DNA from 2 places in the Thermosynechococcus sp. M3746_W2019_013 genome. Region 1 is predicted to be linked to the other one. Evidence: riboswitches for the same ligand, from Rfam matches in the RefSeq annotation. Region 1 holds a riboswitch; the other holds the start of a gene.
The links. Region 1 has a riboswitch for cobalamin ahead of IGQ16_RS09435 (sirohydrochlorin chelatase). Riboswitches for the same ligand answer to the same signal wherever they lie in the genome.

Region 1 (3,723 bases):
AGTTGACGGGCGATCGTCAGTTTTTCATCCACATTCAGTGAGGCCCCTGGAGACTGTTCACCGTCCCGCAGTGTGGTATCGAAAATTAACACCCGATCAACGGTCTGGGGAGGATATTTAATGCGCATAGACAAGCCCCATCCAAGCTTGAGAAAGAGTACCAGTCATTTTAACTCTAACATTTTCGCTGGGGAGCAATGGTTAGCTTTTGCGGCGGGAAGCCCTGCGTCTTATCCGCTGGCGGTCGGGAGTCGGTCACGGAACCTGCCAAATGCGTTGGTGATAACTGGGCAAGTGATCTAGGTCCACGCTTGATGCATGGTGATGGGGGTGACCCCCAGGATCGTGGCTGTGGGAGGGGTGCTCATGATCGTGATGATGGTGGTGAAGATGGCCATGGCCTGCCACCAAGCGGAATTTGCAGGTTTCACAGTTCATGGCCACCTGTCCCCCATAGGTCTCAATTTCCCGCCGCCGCGTTAGATAAAACAGTTGCGGATGCAAGCCAATTTCCGGCAGGTTCACGTATTCAACATTGGGATAGGCGGCTTGGGCTTCTGCGGTGAGGGCATAGATTTTCTTGACGAGTGCCCCTGTAAACATAAAGTGGGGTAGGACAATCACGCGGCGGGGGCGGTGAAGATTCGCCCGCGCAAACCCTTCGGGTAGGCGAGGATGGGTGATGCCAATGAAGCACACCTCAACCGTTTGGTACCCACTGCCCTCCCAGAGCATACGGGCTAGCTTAAAGACGTCGCCATTGGCATCGGGATCGCTGGAGCCGCGTCCCACCATTAAGAGAACGGTTTCTTCACGGCCAATGCCTTGGGGGTTAAATTCTGGGAAGTCCAGTAGTTCGAGGCGCGATCGCCAGAGGCTCAAGATTTCTGGGGCAAGGCCATAGGGGCGGCCATAGTGGTAGCGCAACTGCGGAAAAGCACGCCGGGCCCGATCCAACTCGTTCGTAACATCAAATTTATTGTGGCGAGCAGCAAAGAGCAAAATCGGCAGCACTGACAAATCGGTATAACCTGCGGCCGCACATTGGCTCAGAACCTCAAAAATCGAGGGTTCGGTTAACTCCAGAAAACAGGGAAAAACAGGCCGACAGGAATCCAGTTGATAATAGGCTTGGGCAAAGTCCAAAAATGCTTGGCGACCCTCAGCATCACGCGTGCCATGACCAATGAGCAAGAGGGGACGAGGCTGGGGGAGAGGGGGTAAATCGAGACTAAAACCAAGGGGATTGAGAATTGAATCGTTAAGCGCAACAACCACGTTGAAACTCCATGCCCGTGCAACGCAGGCAAATAGAGTGAACCACAGCAAGTAGGCATTCTGGCTGAGGGGAGTTCCCCATCACAGTTGCGGCACAGCACCAGACTTGCACTGGGTTTTCCCTACAGGCTGCTTTTCACAGTGAACGTTGCCAATTCTAACGAGATTCTCAAACCCCTGTCTATGCGGGGGGTAGGCACATTAGGTGCTTATAGCGCCGCGGCATCGAGAACACCAATCGTTTGATTGTAGATGGCTTGGGCTTCTTCGGGGGTGTTGCCAATACTGACAAGTCCAAGCTTACCAAATTCCGAAAGTGCCCCCATGAGGTGAAAGACGGTGCCCGTTTCGGTACTGGAGTCAAAGTGCAAATGGTAGCGAGCAATCATATCCAAGAGATCATTGGGCAAGAGGCCGCGATAGTGGGGCTGGCAGAGGTTATCGGAGGCAATGTAATACTTAGGACGGCGGTGCTTGCTGTAAAACAGTCCAGAGGCTAGCTCATAGTGGCCATCGGTGAGGAATTTTAAGGTCATAAAGGGGTGCGTAGTACCGCCTTTGCGCAGGTTAATTTCAATGGCATAAAGCTCCCAGCCTGCTGTTGTCTGGGTTGCAACAACGTCCACACCAAAACAGCCGATCACTCCCTGCTGTGCCAAGTACGTCCCTACTTTTTGCCCCAGTTGTTGCAGTTGCTGGCGATAGTCGGCATGGGCAGGAAATTCACAGCCAATAAAAATTTGACCTGTGGGGGCATTGAGTAACTGTTCATGGGTCGAAACAATTTCAACACTGCCTTTGGGGGTAATACACCCTTGGACACTGGGCGATCGCTTGACTGTCCCTTCAACAAAGGCTTCGACAATCCCCCCCAGATCTGTAAACCGCTGCCGATAGGAGGCCCAAGTTTCATTGGGAGCTTGAAAGACCATGTCCTCTAGGCTATTCTCAATCCGCTGGAGATGATCGGGGGTATGCGGGCTGCCCAAGGGGCGCAGGGGGCGGAGGTCGAGAAGAGCATTGCCTTCTCCAGAAAAGGCTGCGTTGAGTTTCACCACCAGCCGTTGAAGGTCAGGGCATTTTTCCTGTAGATGAGCGATCGCCCGCACCAGTTCTGGCACCCCCTGCAAAAAGCCACTGCCAATCGGGTGGAGGATTCCCGCTGCTGCAAACAGTTCTCGGCTGCCGGCCTTGGTTCCCCAATAAAGGAGATCCGGATCCGTAGAGTAGAGGGGAACGCCTAAGCGTACCGCCAGTTCCCGCTCCAAAGGGGTGGAGTTAAAACACACCATGTAGGCTTGGTTGGGACGCAGGGCTTGACGAATACGCTCCAAGAGGCGAGGTCGCTCTAAAATTTTTGCGGTGAGGGGTTTATCGGAGCGATCGTAGGTGGCCAGCAAGAGCAGGCGATCGCGGGCATGGGAACTGGGCACCCCCGGCAGTAAATCTAAGTAGTAATCCACAATACTGGGATGCAGGGGTTGGGATGTGACATAGATCATGCGGGTACGCGGATTGCGCAACTGGATCAGCGTATAAAGCTGCCGCTCCTCGTAGTGGGTGTAGCCTGTGATCTTGCCTAGCTCCGGTTGGGGAAAACTGAGGGAAGGCACCACCACAATATCGCGCTCAATGCCGCCGGGGCCTCTGGGCAGTTCCGGGATAAAGGTTTCTGTTCCGTCCCAGCACTCCAAGAGCCGCGTTTGCAGTTGGCGGAACTCCTCGGCGATCGACATCTCTACCTTTCCAGACTATTTTCCCTAGTGTAGAAAGTGCGGGGTCTCTCTCGGATCATTTGACCCCCTTTTTCAAACTTTCTTCACTGAGAAATCAAATTTTCTTGGTGAACATAGCGTGCGCCGGCAAAGACCTCACGGGTGCTGCGGCTATACCAATTGCGAAATGAGGGCCGCTTGAGAATGGGGCGCGTCCAGTGACTCCCCCCCTTGAGGACAAAATGCTCACCATCAAAGTAGGGGGCAGAATAACCACGGTAGGGATAGCTCTGGAAGCCCGGATAGGGGGCAAAGGGACTTTGGGTCCACTCCCAAACGTAGCCCCGATTCAAGAGTCCCTGCTGGGCAGCAATTTCCCATTCCCGTTCACTGGGTAAACGTTTGCCTTGGGAATGGCCATAGGCTTCTGCTTCGTAGAAACTGAGTCCCCACATGGGGAGATCCAAGTTCTCAGGGATGGGGTAAAACGGTGCGGTAATTTTTTCTGCTTGGCGCCATTCCCAGCCACTGCTGGACCACCATTCCCGCTGCTGGTAACCACCCCGTTCAACAAAGGCGAGAAATTCCCGCCACGTCACCGGTGCTGCATCAATCCTAAAGGGGAGTGTTTCGACCCACTGGCTGGGCTGTTCGTTATCTAGAGCCAAAAGGTCTGCACTGCCAATGGCATACCGGCCAGCGGCAATCCGTTGGTGTTCCTGTGGCAGCG
Region 2 (3,723 bases), on a different contig from region 1:
TCGGTGAGGGATTGTGCCACCTTAAACTCGCGAACGGTCATTGGCTGAGTGCGGGCAACGTCACCATAAATAATTGGTGGACGTACACAGCGGCTGCCATAGCTTTGCACCCAACCGTGTTCTGTAAAGGCAAATCCAGAGAGCTGCTGGCCAAAGAACTCGACCATATCGGAGCGCTCAAACTCACCGTGCACCAACACATCTAGACCCACTTCCTCTTGTAACCGGATGCACTTGGCAATTTCCTCATCGATTGCTGCTTCATACTCGGCTTGGGTAATTTCATGCCGTTTTAACTTCACCCGCAGTTGCCTAACCTCGGCGGTTTGGGGAAATGATCCAATCGTTGTCGTTGGAAAGGGCGGCAGGGTTGGCTGGAGTGTTCGACGTTGCTCGTAAGGCAGCGGGCGCTCTAAATCACGCACACTCAGATTGCGAAGCCGCGCCTGTACCGTTGGATTGACAGGGCTAAATTGCTCAAAAGCTTGCCATTGAGCTTGTATGGCTATGAATTCGGGGTTTTTCGTTAAGATTTCGCGATGGGTTCCATCATTGCTATTGAGCACCTGAGCCAAGAGGACTACCTCATCCAGCTTTTGCTCAGCAAAACTCAAGACCTCTCGCAGAGGCTCTGGTAGCTTGACCTCTCGCTTTGCATCATAGGGGACAAATTGCAGGGAAGATGAAGGATGTAGCCGAATATTGGCGGTGATGCTTTGAATCGTTTTCAAGGTTGACAACACCGATTCAGGCCGAATTTTCCAAATATTGCGGCCATCAATAATTCCTACCCCCAACTGCTTATCTGCTGGGAAGCCATGCTGTTGCAGCAGGGCTAGGTTGTGCCCACGGGTAAAGTCTAAACTGATGCATGTCACAGGTAACTCCATCACCCACGGCCAGGCTGCCCCTAGGTCATCAAAGTAGGTCACAAGATGGATCGGTAGGTTGGCTTGACGCAGTGTATCAAATGTGGATTGATAGAAGCTCTTAAGGCTATCAGCGTCTTCTAAGACCAAGGCGGGTTCGTGTATTTGCACTTCAACGACACCTAGATTTTTGAGTTCCCTCAACAGGATGAGATAGCGATCGCCCAAGTAGGAAACAGCTTGCTCTAGGTTCGTCTCTAGCCGACTGAGCCGTAGGAGGGTGAGAGGCCCCAGCACGATTGGAACGGCGCGATCGCCCAAGAGGGTTTGAGCACGACGAACAGTTTCTAGGAAATCACTGAAGTCAGTTGGTTGAAAAGACTCACTAATTTCAGGTACTAAATAGTGATAGTTGGTATCAAACCACTTAGTCATCTCAAGGGCTGGAATACCATCCTTGCCCCTTGCCATTGCAAAGTATTGATCCAGACCTGTAAAAGAGCGGTACCGCTCTGGAATGATGCCAAGCCGGATGCTCCAATCTAAAACAGAATCGTAAAGACTCAAATCACCAATACCAATGCGATCAATGCCCGCCTCAAGCTGCTTTTGCCAATTCTGCAATTCAATGTCTTGCGCTTTTTTGAGCAAAGCTTCTGCATCCAGTTGATTGCTCCAAAAGGCTTCTAGGGCCTTTTTTAACTCACGGTTTTTGCCAATACGGGGATAGCCTAGGGTTGCGGTTTGAATGTTCATCGTTTGCCTAACCTAAATTGTGTAGAATTGTGTAAGTCCAATGGAGAAGCTAGCTGCTTCCGGATTCAGAAACAGCGCCATTCAGGAACTCGCGGAGATGGCTAACTAAAATCCGCGAAAAGTCGGCAAAAAGCTAGTTGCCACCTTTACACCAGCAGCACTACTCCCTAGCAGCAGTTGGTTAAACTCAGATAGTTTGGCCTCGGGGGGTCAAAGCTTGAAGTTCGACAGTAATAGAAATCAAAAAAACTTGCTTTTATCATCTGTACCTCGCAGATGTTGACGTATCGGGTTGACCACTCGGCGGGCATTCTGACTTAGAGAGGGATATCTCTCCTCACAGCTGCGGGACAGCGGCAGATTCACACTGCACTTTCCCCCTTACGTCTGATGGCTGATCCCCACCAGAACCGAGCAACTAAGTGAACCATAGCATAACCCAGCGGGGATATCAAAGCAAATCCCAAGGAAGCCAGCTCTTGCTCAACAGAAGTAACAACTTTGGGTGATGAATCCGGATCTGGGAATGTCATTGTAGGTTTTAAGTTTAGCCCAGGCAGCCGATGGGGGGTCACAGGGGGTCTCCCTAGGCAAGTGAAGGTATAATCGAAGTGAAAATGATTTTCACTTTCTGTCGCCAGCTCGTTGCTAGAATCGCCATGTCACCTTTTTTCCAGCCCTTGCCTCCCCGTCTTGAGCAGATTGTCCAACGTTTTCAACAGATCCCAGAGCAGCGACGGCGCTATGAGTATCTACTTTCATTTGCGAGGTGCCTACCCCCTTTCCCTGAGGAGCAAAAGGTACCGGAAAATAAAGTTCCCGGCTGCGTCTCTCAGGTATATGTGACTGCTAGTTTGCAGGAGGGGAAAGTGATCTTTCAGGGAGATTCTGACTCCCAGCTCACTAAGGGATTAGTGGGGCTGTTAATCGAGGGGGTAAATGGCTTGACTCCGGCAGAAATCCTCCAGTTAAAGCCTGATTTTATTCAGCGAACGGGCCTCGAAATTAGCCTAACCCCCTCGCGGGTGAATGGTTTTTACAACATTTTTCGATTTATACAAAAGAAAGCAATTGCCTATTATTTGCAGGAGTCTGGATCAGATTCTAGAGTGCGGACGGAGGGACTTGAACCCACACACCTTGCGGTACTAGAACCTAAATCTAGCGCGTCTGCCAATTCCGCCACGTCCGCAGCAAACCTAGTTTAGCGCAATTTTAGCCGGGGGCGATCGCCCCCCTCGTCGAGTTTAGTAATGGTTCCCTACTTTGCGATGGTGAACAGCGGTCATGCCATCGGGCTTGGAAACGCGGCCACTGTCAACGGTGCTATAGACAATCCAGTGATCGTGGGCATCCAGACGACTGACAACAGTGCATTCCAGATAGGCAAGGGCGTCGGCCAAAATCGGACTGCCATTACTGGCGGGATAGGTTTTCACATGGGCAAAGCGATCGGCCCCTGGGGGGAATCGTTTCAGGAAATGGCGCATCAGGGGTTGGTAGTTCCCCTCTTCGAGAACGTTGAGGACAAAGGTATCCCCCACATGCAGAAATGACTCAATTGCCCGATCCTTGGCCACGGCAATGGAAACCCCCAAGGGTTCGGTACTGGCCTGCGCTACCCAAGAGGCCAACATGGCACTGTTAATGGCGCCTTTTTGGGCTGTGATAATGTACAGGCCGCCACTGAGGCGACCAAGGGCCTTATCGAGATCAGTGTTTAGGGCCTTCATTTGCTTGACTGTGCGATCGCGCAACAGCCATTGACCCATGTCAGTGCCTGCTTCTTCCGCCTGTTGAAAGAGGGCATCGGTGGGGGTGGCGGTTACCTGAATCACTGGAAATGAGGGCACTAGACCGGCATCCCGAAATTGGTTGAGCAGCGGATAGGCGGGTTCAGCATCGGCCACGCCACTTTCAAAGACACCAATGGCCTGTTTGGCGTGGGCGGCAGCGCGAATTGTACTGAGGGCCGTTTGAGCCACAGCGGTCGCCGGTGGTGTGCCGATAATAATTCCAGCGGCAATCTCCGTCAGTTCACGAATATCTTGAGGTTCAGCCGTGAGCAGATCCATTTTTTCAACCACCACCCCTGTTT

Region 2: another riboswitch for cobalamin. It lies ahead of metE (5-methyltetrahydropteroyltriglutamate--homocysteine S-methyltransferase); the one in region 1 lies ahead of IGQ16_RS09435 (sirohydrochlorin chelatase).

The regions. Positions count from the first base shown of each region.
Region 1 is NZ_DVDW01000051.1:27,830-31,552, reverse strand. Features, by position in the region: gene IGQ16_RS09440 (2-isopropylmalate synthase) at 1-128, opposite strand, end outside; gene IGQ16_RS09435 (sirohydrochlorin chelatase) at 256-1,278, opposite strand; cobalamin riboswitch at 1,311-1,455, opposite strand; gene IGQ16_RS09430 (peptide ligase PGM1-related protein) at 1,488-3,014, opposite strand; gene IGQ16_RS09425 (SUMF1/EgtB/PvdO family nonheme iron enzyme) at 3,098-3,723, opposite strand, start outside.
Region 2 is NZ_DVDW01000017.1:81,962-85,684, forward strand. Features, by position in the region: gene metE (5-methyltetrahydropteroyltriglutamate--homocysteine S-methyltransferase) at 1-1,625, opposite strand, end outside; cobalamin riboswitch at 1,910-2,055, opposite strand; partial or broken gene IGQ16_RS03520 (SufE family protein) at 2,285-2,698, shown strand; tRNA gene IGQ16_RS03525 (tRNA-Leu) at 2,736-2,817, opposite strand; gene IGQ16_RS03530 (diflavin flavoprotein) at 2,873-3,723, opposite strand, start outside.